Regions from separate parts of the Bacillus sp. TCT6 genome, predicted to be linked through region 1. Evidence: predicted binding sites of a transcription regulator. Region 1 holds the regulator's gene; each other region holds the start of a gene.

Evidence for each region. The regulator Rex, encoded in region 1, represses fermentation and respiration genes when NADH is low (regulators of the CRP and FNR family bind a similar motif). The targets are predictions, from matches to a motif close to TTGTGAAATATTTCACAA.
Region 2: adhE (bifunctional acetaldehyde-CoA/alcohol dehydrogenase) is a predicted target of Rex. The motif match lies at 1,990-2,007, and genes of this name have one in related genera.
Region 3: AC0ONG_RS23190 (L-lactate dehydrogenase) is a predicted target of Rex. The motif match lies at 1,539-1,556, and genes of this name have one in related genera.

What each region holds. Positions count from the first base shown of each region.
Region 1 covers NZ_JBVYHX010000001.1:4,395-7,685, reverse strand. The annotation lists gene groES (co-chaperone GroES) at 17-301, opposite strand; gene AC0ONG_RS00040 (CPBP family intramembrane glutamic endopeptidase) at 693-1,442, shown strand; gene AC0ONG_RS00035 (YdiK family protein) at 1,439-1,630, shown strand; gene AC0ONG_RS00030 (redox-sensing transcriptional repressor Rex) at 1,660-2,289, opposite strand; gene AC0ONG_RS00025 (ABC-F family ATP-binding cassette domain-containing protein) at 2,477-3,291, shown strand, end outside.
Region 2 covers NZ_JBVYHX010000001.1:4,026,508-4,029,798, forward strand. The annotation lists gene adhE (bifunctional acetaldehyde-CoA/alcohol dehydrogenase) at 1-1,880, opposite strand, end outside; gene AC0ONG_RS20575 (bifunctional cystathionine gamma-lyase/homocysteine desulfhydrase) at 2,140-3,273, opposite strand; gene AC0ONG_RS20580 (O-acetylserine dependent cystathionine beta-synthase) at 3,277-3,291, opposite strand, start outside.
Region 3 covers NZ_JBVYHX010000001.1:4,522,583-4,525,873, forward strand. The annotation lists partial or broken gene AC0ONG_RS23185 (dockerin type I domain-containing protein) at 1-303, shown strand, start outside; gene AC0ONG_RS23190 (L-lactate dehydrogenase) at 478-1,422, opposite strand; gene AC0ONG_RS23195 (TetR/AcrR family transcriptional regulator) at 1,887-2,486, opposite strand; gene AC0ONG_RS23200 (MFS transporter) at 2,808-3,291, shown strand, end outside.

The sequences.
Region 1 (3,291 bases):
TTTAAGATTTATATAATTAACCGATAACTGCTAAGATGTCACTTTCACGTAAAATCAAGTAGTCTGTACCTTCATATTTCACTTCAGTACCTGCATATTTTGAGAAGATGATAAGATCACCTGCTGCTACCTCTAAAGCAACACGCTCACCATTTTCAAGCACTCGACCAGTACCTACTGCAACAACTTTACCCTCTTGTGGTTTTTCTTTTGCAGTGTCTGGTAATACAATACCACTTGCTGTTTTTTCTTCTGCTTGAACAAGCTCAATTACAACGCGATCACCTAATGGCTTTAGCATGAACAATAACCTCCTCATTTTGTTATGTAAATTTTATTTATTAGCACTCAAGTCACCCGAGTGCTAACACACTTATAATAATAAATAATCTCAATTTCTTTTGCAAGTAAAAAAATCATAATTTTTTCGCAAATTACTATATAAACTTTCTATATAGAATACTGCCTTTACTATATGAATCGTTGTTTCCCCTACTCGTATGTTACAATATGAAAGACACCCTAAGTTGTTTTCGCTAAACGTACAACTTTTTCCTGTCTCCTACTTTAATTTAAAATACGTATTTACAAAAAAATCATAATTCGAATGAAAGTTTATATCGTAGATAACATATTTACATGTTATCCTACCTCATCTCATACACTAGAGTTAGAAAGGATGGTTAAACCATTTGAAGAAACAATACTGGTGGATTATCGTTACATACATTTTAATGCAATTATCTGGCGCTGTTGGATTACCACTTCTCCTAAAAACAGGACTCTATGATAATAGAGGATTTACCATTGAGGAAAAAGGACAAATCATAATGGGACACTGGGCAATTATTAGCTTCTTTGTTGCATTATGTATCGTACTTTGGTTACTTAGAACAGATATTCGCGACAGACATTTAGATGCAACGCGCTCTTCTGTTCCAGCTACAATTGGGTGGATTTTCATCGGATTATTCTTAGCTTTCTTTTCACAAATAGTTGCCGGTATGATCGAGATGCAGCTACTAGGAATTAAACAAGGTTCAGAAAATACAATGAAACTGATGGAAATTGCACGAACTACTCCTTGGTTCCTTATTGTTGTATCTATAATCGGACCTATCTTAGAAGAAATCGTATTTAGAAAAATTCTATTCGGTGCACTTTATAAGAAGTTCAACTTCTTTATTGCAGCTATCATTAGTTCACTTGTATTCGCAGCAATTCATTTTGATTTTACTCACTTATTGGTATACACTGCTATGGGGCTCGTATTCGCCTTCTTATATGTGAAGACGAAGCGCATTATCGTTCCTATTGCAGCTCATGTTGCGATGAATACATTAGTCGCTATTGGGCAAATTTTTATGAGCAATGAGCAAATTCAAGAAATGATTAAAGAAGCTGAAAAAATGCAAGGATTTATCGGAGGATTTTTTGTATGAGAAACTCACCATTGTTCATGGCCGCATTATACTTCCTTCTTGGATGTATCTTTACACGCTTCGCCATTACGAACGTGACAGATACAATCTGGAATGTGTGGACAATACTATTTGCAGTTATGGCAACAATTGATTTTAATTTGGCACTTCGCCTTATATTAGTTAAATTCACAAAGAAGAAACAATAATAAAACGCAGAGGTCGCTTCCTCTGCGTTTTATTGTGGATAGTTTTTCAAAAAGTAAACTAATGTTTGTAACTCTACAGCTAAATCAATATGATGAATTCTAATATTCTCTGATACGTTTAATCGTGCTGGTGTGAAATTCAAAATACCGTGCACGCTCGTTTCAGCTAATCTATCTGCTACAGCTTGTGCTACTGTAGCCGGTACTGTTAATATTGCCACTTGTATATCATTTGATAATCTCTCTTCTAATTCATCTAAATGATATACAGGAATGCCCCCGATTTCTGTTCCAACTTTCTCTTCACTAACATCAAATGCCATTTCAATTTTTGTATTATTGTTTTTCGTGAAATTATAATGTAAGAAAGCGGTCCCTAAATTACCTACTCCAATAAGTGCTACACGCGTTATATCATCTTGATCAAGTGTTTCGCGGAAAAATGATAATAAATAATTTACGTTATATCCATATCCCTTTTTCCCTAATGCTCCAAAATACGAAAAATCTCTTCGTATTGTTGCGGAATCTACTTTTACCGCTTCACTCAATTCGGCCGATGAAACACGCTGCTTACCAGAAAGAGATAAGTTTTGGATAAATCGATAGTATAGAGGCAATCTTTTAGCAGTGGCTTGTGGAATCTTTTGCTGATCCATATGACCTCTCCTCTCTTCCTATCTTTATTCATATACTTTAATCAAATACAGAAGTTTAGCACTCATTAAATTCCTTGTATAATAAAGAGAAGAAGTATTCTCTCTTTATTTTAAACTATACACTATTTTTAGTATGATTGAGAAATATAAACATGGCAAAGTTAAGAAATTATTTGAGGTGAGAACATTGATTTTATTACAAGTAAATGGACTTTCGAAATTATACGGTGCAGAAACAATTCTTGCAAACATAAAATTGGAAGTACAAACAAAAGATCGTATCGCATTAGTTGGAAGGAATGGAGCTGGAAAATCTACATTATTAAAAATTATCGCTGGTGAGTTATCACATGATGGTGGCGAAATTATAAAACCGAAAGATGTCTCAATCGGGTATTTAGCTCAAAATACTGGCCTAGAAACGTCTTTAACAATTTGGGATGAAATGCTAACCGTCTTTACCCACTTACAGCAAATGGAGACAAAACTTCGAAAGCTTGAGCAAGAAATGGGAAAAGAAGAAAACTTTTCAAACGAAGCTATATATGAAAGATTGTTAGCTGATTATGACCAATTGCAACTCAATTATAAAGATCAAGGTGGATATCAATACGAAGCGGATATTCGCTCCATTTTAAGCGGCCTTGGCTTCCCAGTTGAAACACACCAGACGACGATCTCTACTTTAAGTGGCGGGCAAAAAACAAGATTAGCTCTCGGGAAATTATTATTAACAAAACCAGACTTACTTATTTTGGACGAGCCTACAAACCATTTAGACATTGAAACATTAACATGGCTTGAGCAATATTTACAAGGTTATCCTGGCGCAATATTAATCGTTTCCCATGACCGTTATTTCTTAGACAAACTCGTTACACAAGTATATGAAATTTCGAATAAAGAAAGCAGACGATTTGTTGGTAACTACAGTAAATATTTAGACTTAAAATCAGCATTATATGATCAAGAAATGAAACGTTACGAAAAACAACAAGATGA
Region 2 (3,291 bases), 4.0 Mb from region 1:
GGATACTTTATATTATTTTTCTTATCTGTAATAACCGCAAATGGTGTCACTTCTGATCCTGTTCCTGATGTTGTTGGAATCGCAACAAACTGTGCCTTATTTCCTAATTCCGGATATTTACATGTACGTTTTCTTATATCTAAAAACTTCTGTTTAATGCCATAGAATGTCGTTTCTGGATGCTCATAGAATAACCACATTCCTTTTGCTGCATCCATAGCTGAACCACCACCAAGTGCGATAATTACATCTGGCTTAAAGCTTCTCATCATTTCCGCACCTTTAAAGACAGTTTCATCTGATGGATCTGGTTCGACCTCAAAGAAAACTTCAATTTTCACATCATTTGCATGCTTGTTTAAATAGTGCGTGACTGTATCCACATAGCCATGTTCAACCATTCCAGGATCCGTTACAATAAATGCACGTGAAATGTTAGGCATATTTGCTAAATACGCTGTAGCATGTTTTTCAAAATAAATTTTTGGTGGCAATTTGAACCACTGCATATTCTTTTTTCTATTTGCCAGCCTTTTTATATTTAATAAATGAGTCGCTGTTACATTTTGGGAAACTGAATTTTTTCCGTAAGAACCACAACCAAGTGTAAGTGATGGAATAAATCCGTTATATATATCCCCTATTCCACCTTGTGATGAAGGTGCATTTACAATGAGACGGCAAGCTTTCATACGTAATCCAAATTGCTTTTGCACTTCTTTATTTGTAGAATGAATAACTGCTGAATGTCCTAAACCACCGAGGTTCAACATTTCTTCGCAATATGTAAATCCTTTTTCTAATGAATTCGCCTTCACACAGGCTAATACTGGGCTCAGTTTCTCACGAGATAACGGGTATGCTGCTCCGATACCTTGAATTTCAGCTACAAGCATTTTTGTATGTTCAGGAACAGTAATCCCAACTAATTCGGCAATATACTGTGCTGATTTTCCTACAATATCACTATTTACTGCACATGTATTTTCATTAATAACGAGCTTTTCTAATTTTTTTCTTTCTTCTTCTGTTACAAAGTAACAATTGTTTTCGATCATTTCTGTTTTAACATCATCATAGATTTCTTTATCGACAATGATTGCTTGTTCCGATGCACAAATCATACCGTTATCAAATGTTTTCGATAAAATTAAATCATTAACAGCTCGTTTTACATGTGCTGATTTTTCTATATAACACGGTACATTACCAGGACCTACACCTAGCGCTGGTTTTCCAGTAGAGTAAGCTGATTTCACCATACCAGCGCCTCCAGTTGCTAGAACGAGTGCCACACCATCATGGTTCATTAATTGTTTCGTCGCTTCGACAGACGGTCTTTCAATCCATTGAATACAATGTTTTGGTGCACCAGCTTTCATTGCTGCATCATATACGGTTTTCGCTGCTGCCACCGAACAATTTTGTGCAGAAGGATGAAATGCGAAAATAATTGGATTTCTCGTTTTTATCGCAATCAACGCTTTAAACATTGTTGTCGACGTTGGATTCGTTACTGGTGTTACCCCAGCTACTACACCGACAGGTTCTGCAATTTCTATTATTTCTTCATGAGGATCTTCGTGAATAATTCCTACCGTTTTATCTTGCTTTATACTATGCCAAATATATTCAGTGGCAAAAATATTTTTAATGCATTTGTCTTCATAGACACCACGGCCTGTTTCTTCAACAGCCAATTTTGCAAGTGGCATATGTTGATCAACACCTGCTAATGCCATTTCATGAACAATGTTGTCAATCTGCTCTTGTGTAAAACTTTCTAATGTTTGTAAAGCTTGTTGACCGTTATTTACTAACGTATCAATCATCTCTTTTACCTCTTGCATTTCATTTACAACTTTCTCTTTGACTACCATGTAAATTTCCTCCTATTCTGTTATCACGGTCTTTATAAGTCCCTATAGGTCATAATAAGTCCCGATTAGCGAAAAAAATAGAGTTACCGTCCTACATGAATCCCATTGTTTGTGAAGTATTTCACAAGTTTATTTATGAATAACATTTCATGAATTCAATATACATGAATTCATTTCATTTGTGTATGTCTAATTTGTGAAAAATTTCACAAATTAACATAATAAAAATGCACTGCTCCACATTAGCAGTGCATTTTTATTATGCTAGCGCTTGTGCTAAATCTTCAATTAAATCTTCACCATCTTCAATACCGACAGAAATACGAATTAATGTATCTGTAATTCCTAATTCTTTACGGCGATCTGCTGGGATTGATGCATGTGTCATTTGAGATGGGATAGAAATTAAACTTTCTACTGCTCCTAGGCTTTCAGCAAGTGTAAAGTATTGCAGTTTCTCAAGTACTTTATTTAATGTTTCCTCACTATCTACATCAAACGAAATAATAGCACCAAATCCATTTGCTTGTTCTGTTGCTAATTCGTGGTTTTGATGTGATTCAAGACCTGGGTAATATACTTTATTTACTTTTGGATGATTATTTAAAAATTCAGCAATAGCGCGTGAATTCGTTTCATGTTCTTCCATACGAATTCCCAATGTTTTTAAACCGCGAAGTAGTAAGAAGCTATCTTGTGGTCCAAGAATACCTCCTGTTGAGTTTTGTACAAAGTGAAGGTCTTCTGCTAGTTGTGGGCTATTTACCACTACTAGACCTGCAACTACGTCACTATGACCTCCTAAATATTTCGTTGCACTATGAAGTACAATGTCTGCTCCTAAAGAAATCGGCGACTGCCAATATGGCGTCATGAATGTATTATCAATAATTGTTAATAAATCTTTCTCTTTAGCAAGAGTAGATATTTTCTTAATATCAGTAATTTTTAGTAATGGGTTCGTTGGTGTTTCCACATAGATCGCTTTCGTATTTGGACGAATTGCTTCTACAACTTCCTCTAAGTTTGTTGTGTCTACAAATGTATGTTCAATACCGAAGCGGTTTAATACTTTCGTAATAACACGATACGTTCCACCATAAACATCATCTGTTAAAATAACGTGGTCACCTTTTGAGAACAACATAATTGTCGCTGTAATAGCAGCCATTCCAGAACCGAATGCAAATCCAGCATGACCATTTTCTAATACGGCAATCATTTCTTCTAAAGCTGCACGTGTTGGGTTACCTGTACGTGAATATTCATATCCTTGATGCTTACCAACCGCTTCTTGTTTGTACGTACTTGTTTGATAGATCGGTACGTTTACAGATCCAGTTGAAGGTTCTCCTATGCGAATACCATGAATTAACTTTGTCTTTGCTCTCATTTTTTATTCCCATCCTTT
Region 3 (3,291 bases), 4.5 Mb from region 1:
CTTGGCCAATATTATTATGCAAGACCTGACGAAAACCTTGCCGGCGATGTAAATGGTGATAAAGTAATCGATATTAAAGATGCTGAAATTATCGCTAGCAACTACATTAAAAAAGGACTAACTGTAAAAGACGGAGATCTTAATAAAGATGGAATTGTCGACGAAAAAGATATTCGCTTCGTTGAAAAGAACTTCTTGAAAAAAGGTCCAGATGCATCTAAATCACAAACACCTGTAGAAAAATCAAAAAGCGGTACACTGACAGATATTTTAAAGAAGTTAGGTTTAACACCTAAAAAATAATCATAAAGAGCACTCTATATAAAATAGAGTGCTCTTTTCTATAAATGACCCTTATCCAGCAAAAGGGGTATATTGGGGATATACAAGGGAAACCGGAAAAGGAATTTATATTGAATTATATATAAATCCAGAAGTAAGAAGCAGGTCCCCACTTCCGGATTATTTAGCAATTAATTATAGTACTGGTGCCATAGTTTCTTTTAATACTTTTACAGAATGAGCGAATTTCGCTTTTTCTTCTTCATTTAGCTCAAGTTCTACGATTTCACGTACACCTTCGCGGTTAATAACAGCTGGAACACCTACGTAAGCATCTTTCTCACCGTATTGACCTTCAAGGTATGCAGATACAGTTAATACGCTGTTCTCGTTGTTTAAGATCGCTTTAGTTACACGAAGTAGTGACATACCGATTCCGTAGTAAGTTGCACCTTTACGTTCGATGATATGGTAAGCTGCATCACGTACATTTTCGAAGATTTTATCTAAGTCTTCTTGTTTGTACTGTTCGTTGTTAGCTAAGATTGTTTCTAGTTTTTGTACACCGATAGTAGCGTGGCTCCATACTGGAAGTTCAGTGTCACCGTGCTCACCAACGATGTAAGCATGAACGTTACGTGGATCTACATCTAAGTAGTCACCTAACATGTAACGGAAACGAGCAGAGTCTAAAGTAGTACCAGAACCGATTACGCGCTCTTTCGGTAAACCAGATTCTTTCCAAGTTACGTAAGTTAAAATATCAACCGGGTTAGTTGCGATTAAGAAGATTCCATCGAATCCGCTATCCATAATGCCGCGAACGATTTGTTTAAAGATCTTTGTATTTTTCTCAACTAAGTCTAAACGAGTTTCACCTGGCTTTTGTGGTAACCCAGCAGTGATAACAACTAGATCTGCATCTTTACAATCTGCATAGCTACCGCTCCAAACTTTTGTTGGTGATGGAGAGAATGGTACCGCATGGCTTAAGTCCATTGCTTCCCCTTCTGCTTTTGCTTCATTAACATCTACTAATACGAATTCTTCAGCTACACCTTGGTTGATCATTGAGTAAGCGTAACTACAACCTACAGCTCCTGTTCCTACTAATACTACACGATTGATACCTTTTTTCATGGTAATTTCCCCTCTCTATTGTTCACATATATTTTTTTATGATTGTTTAAGTAATTAATTAAAATACTAATTTAATGTTGTTTAACTTCTTTACATTCATATTGTAGCACGTATTATTGTGAATTACTTCACAATTTATGACCTATTTGTGAACTTTTTCACATAGAGTGTAAAGTTGTTAGATCAGGTGTGGAATCCATACCAAATTAGGTGTTTTCTTTAGATTGTGAATAAAAATGTATGATTCAATTACTCACTGTAACTAAATTCACTTTCTATAATAAAAATCCTAACATTCACAAAAAATGTAATCACATTATAAGATTAAACTGACTGATCACATCATTCCCTTACAAGATGGACGTCAATTAGCTTATATAGAATACGGTTAAATAAATGAATTAGCCTATACTTTATCACCTCCCTTTTAATCATTACTATATATTAAAAAATATCCGTTAAAATTATGCATTCTTTTCTAATAATAAACCATTCAATATAAGTGATAGGCTATGCAAAGCTTTAGACAACCGTGCCTCTGCATCTTCAGAATTCGCAATCCAACAAGCAAGGTCCACTAGTCCGCCATTTATAAATCTTGCTAAAGCTTCACAGTCCGTCTTTTCAATAATACAGTCCTTCATTAATTGCTGAAGCATCTCGGCCATCGTCACTAAACATTGTGACTGTGATGATTGATAATAACTAGTTCCTAATACTGCTGGTGCATCTCGAAGTACGATTCGCTGAATTTCTGGATTAAGTGCCATCGTTAAATATGCACGACAACGCCCAACAAACCCTTCCCATTTTCCTTCCGCTTCATCTGATACTTTCCCTAATTTATTATCCATTTCCATATCAATTTCTTTTACAACTGCTTCTAACAATCCTTTTTTATCACCAAAATGATGATAAATTGCACCACGTGTTAAACCGACAGATGCTGTAAAATCATCCATAGACGTATTTACATATCCAACTGTACCAAAAGCCTCTCTTGCTGCCCACAGCAATTTAGCACGTGTTTCAGTAATCATTTCTGCTCTCGTTTTTTTAATCATCTTTTCCTCCTACTTCTATTCATTCTCTTTATTCAAAATGAATTGCACTATAGTATCGTTCTCTATATAAAAGAATAACTCCTTTAAACATCGGCTCTATCCAGAGATAAAACATTTCAATTGACATACGCTCCGTATGTTAATATGATATTGGCATACGGTGCGTATGTCAATTATTTCTAGCTTACAAGATAATATAACTTCTTACCTATACCCTACATTGACTCACTGCCCCTTTTTATAGAAGGTATTAATGAAACAGAGGAGGAGTTAAAAGAATGAAGAATGTATATGTACACGTCAAATATTGTGGTGATTATCATGTTTAATTCCTACCGTGAGATTTTCAGTGCTCCTGGTACAAAAGGATTCTCATTAGCAGGATTTATAGCTCGTATGCCCATATCAATGATGGGTATTGGTATTGTTACCATGTTATCTCAAGTAAGTGGTGACTATTGGCTTGCTGGAGCTGTTGCAGCTACCTTTACATTATCATCAGCTTTACTAGCTCCTCATATTTCTCGGATGGCTGATCAATTAGGGCAATCTCGCATACTTCTTCCGACTACAGGTATTAGCGTTTTCTTTACAATCCTCTTACTTCTATGTACGAAATATGAAGCTCCTTATTGGACGCTATTTCTATCCGCTTTATGTGCAGGTTGTATGCCAAATATGTCAGCTATGGTACGTGCACGTTGGACTAAACTATACCGCGGATCCCATAAATTGCATACAGCATTTTCCTTCGAATCGGTCGTCGACGAAATTTGCTTCATAATTGGTCCTGTATTATCTGTCA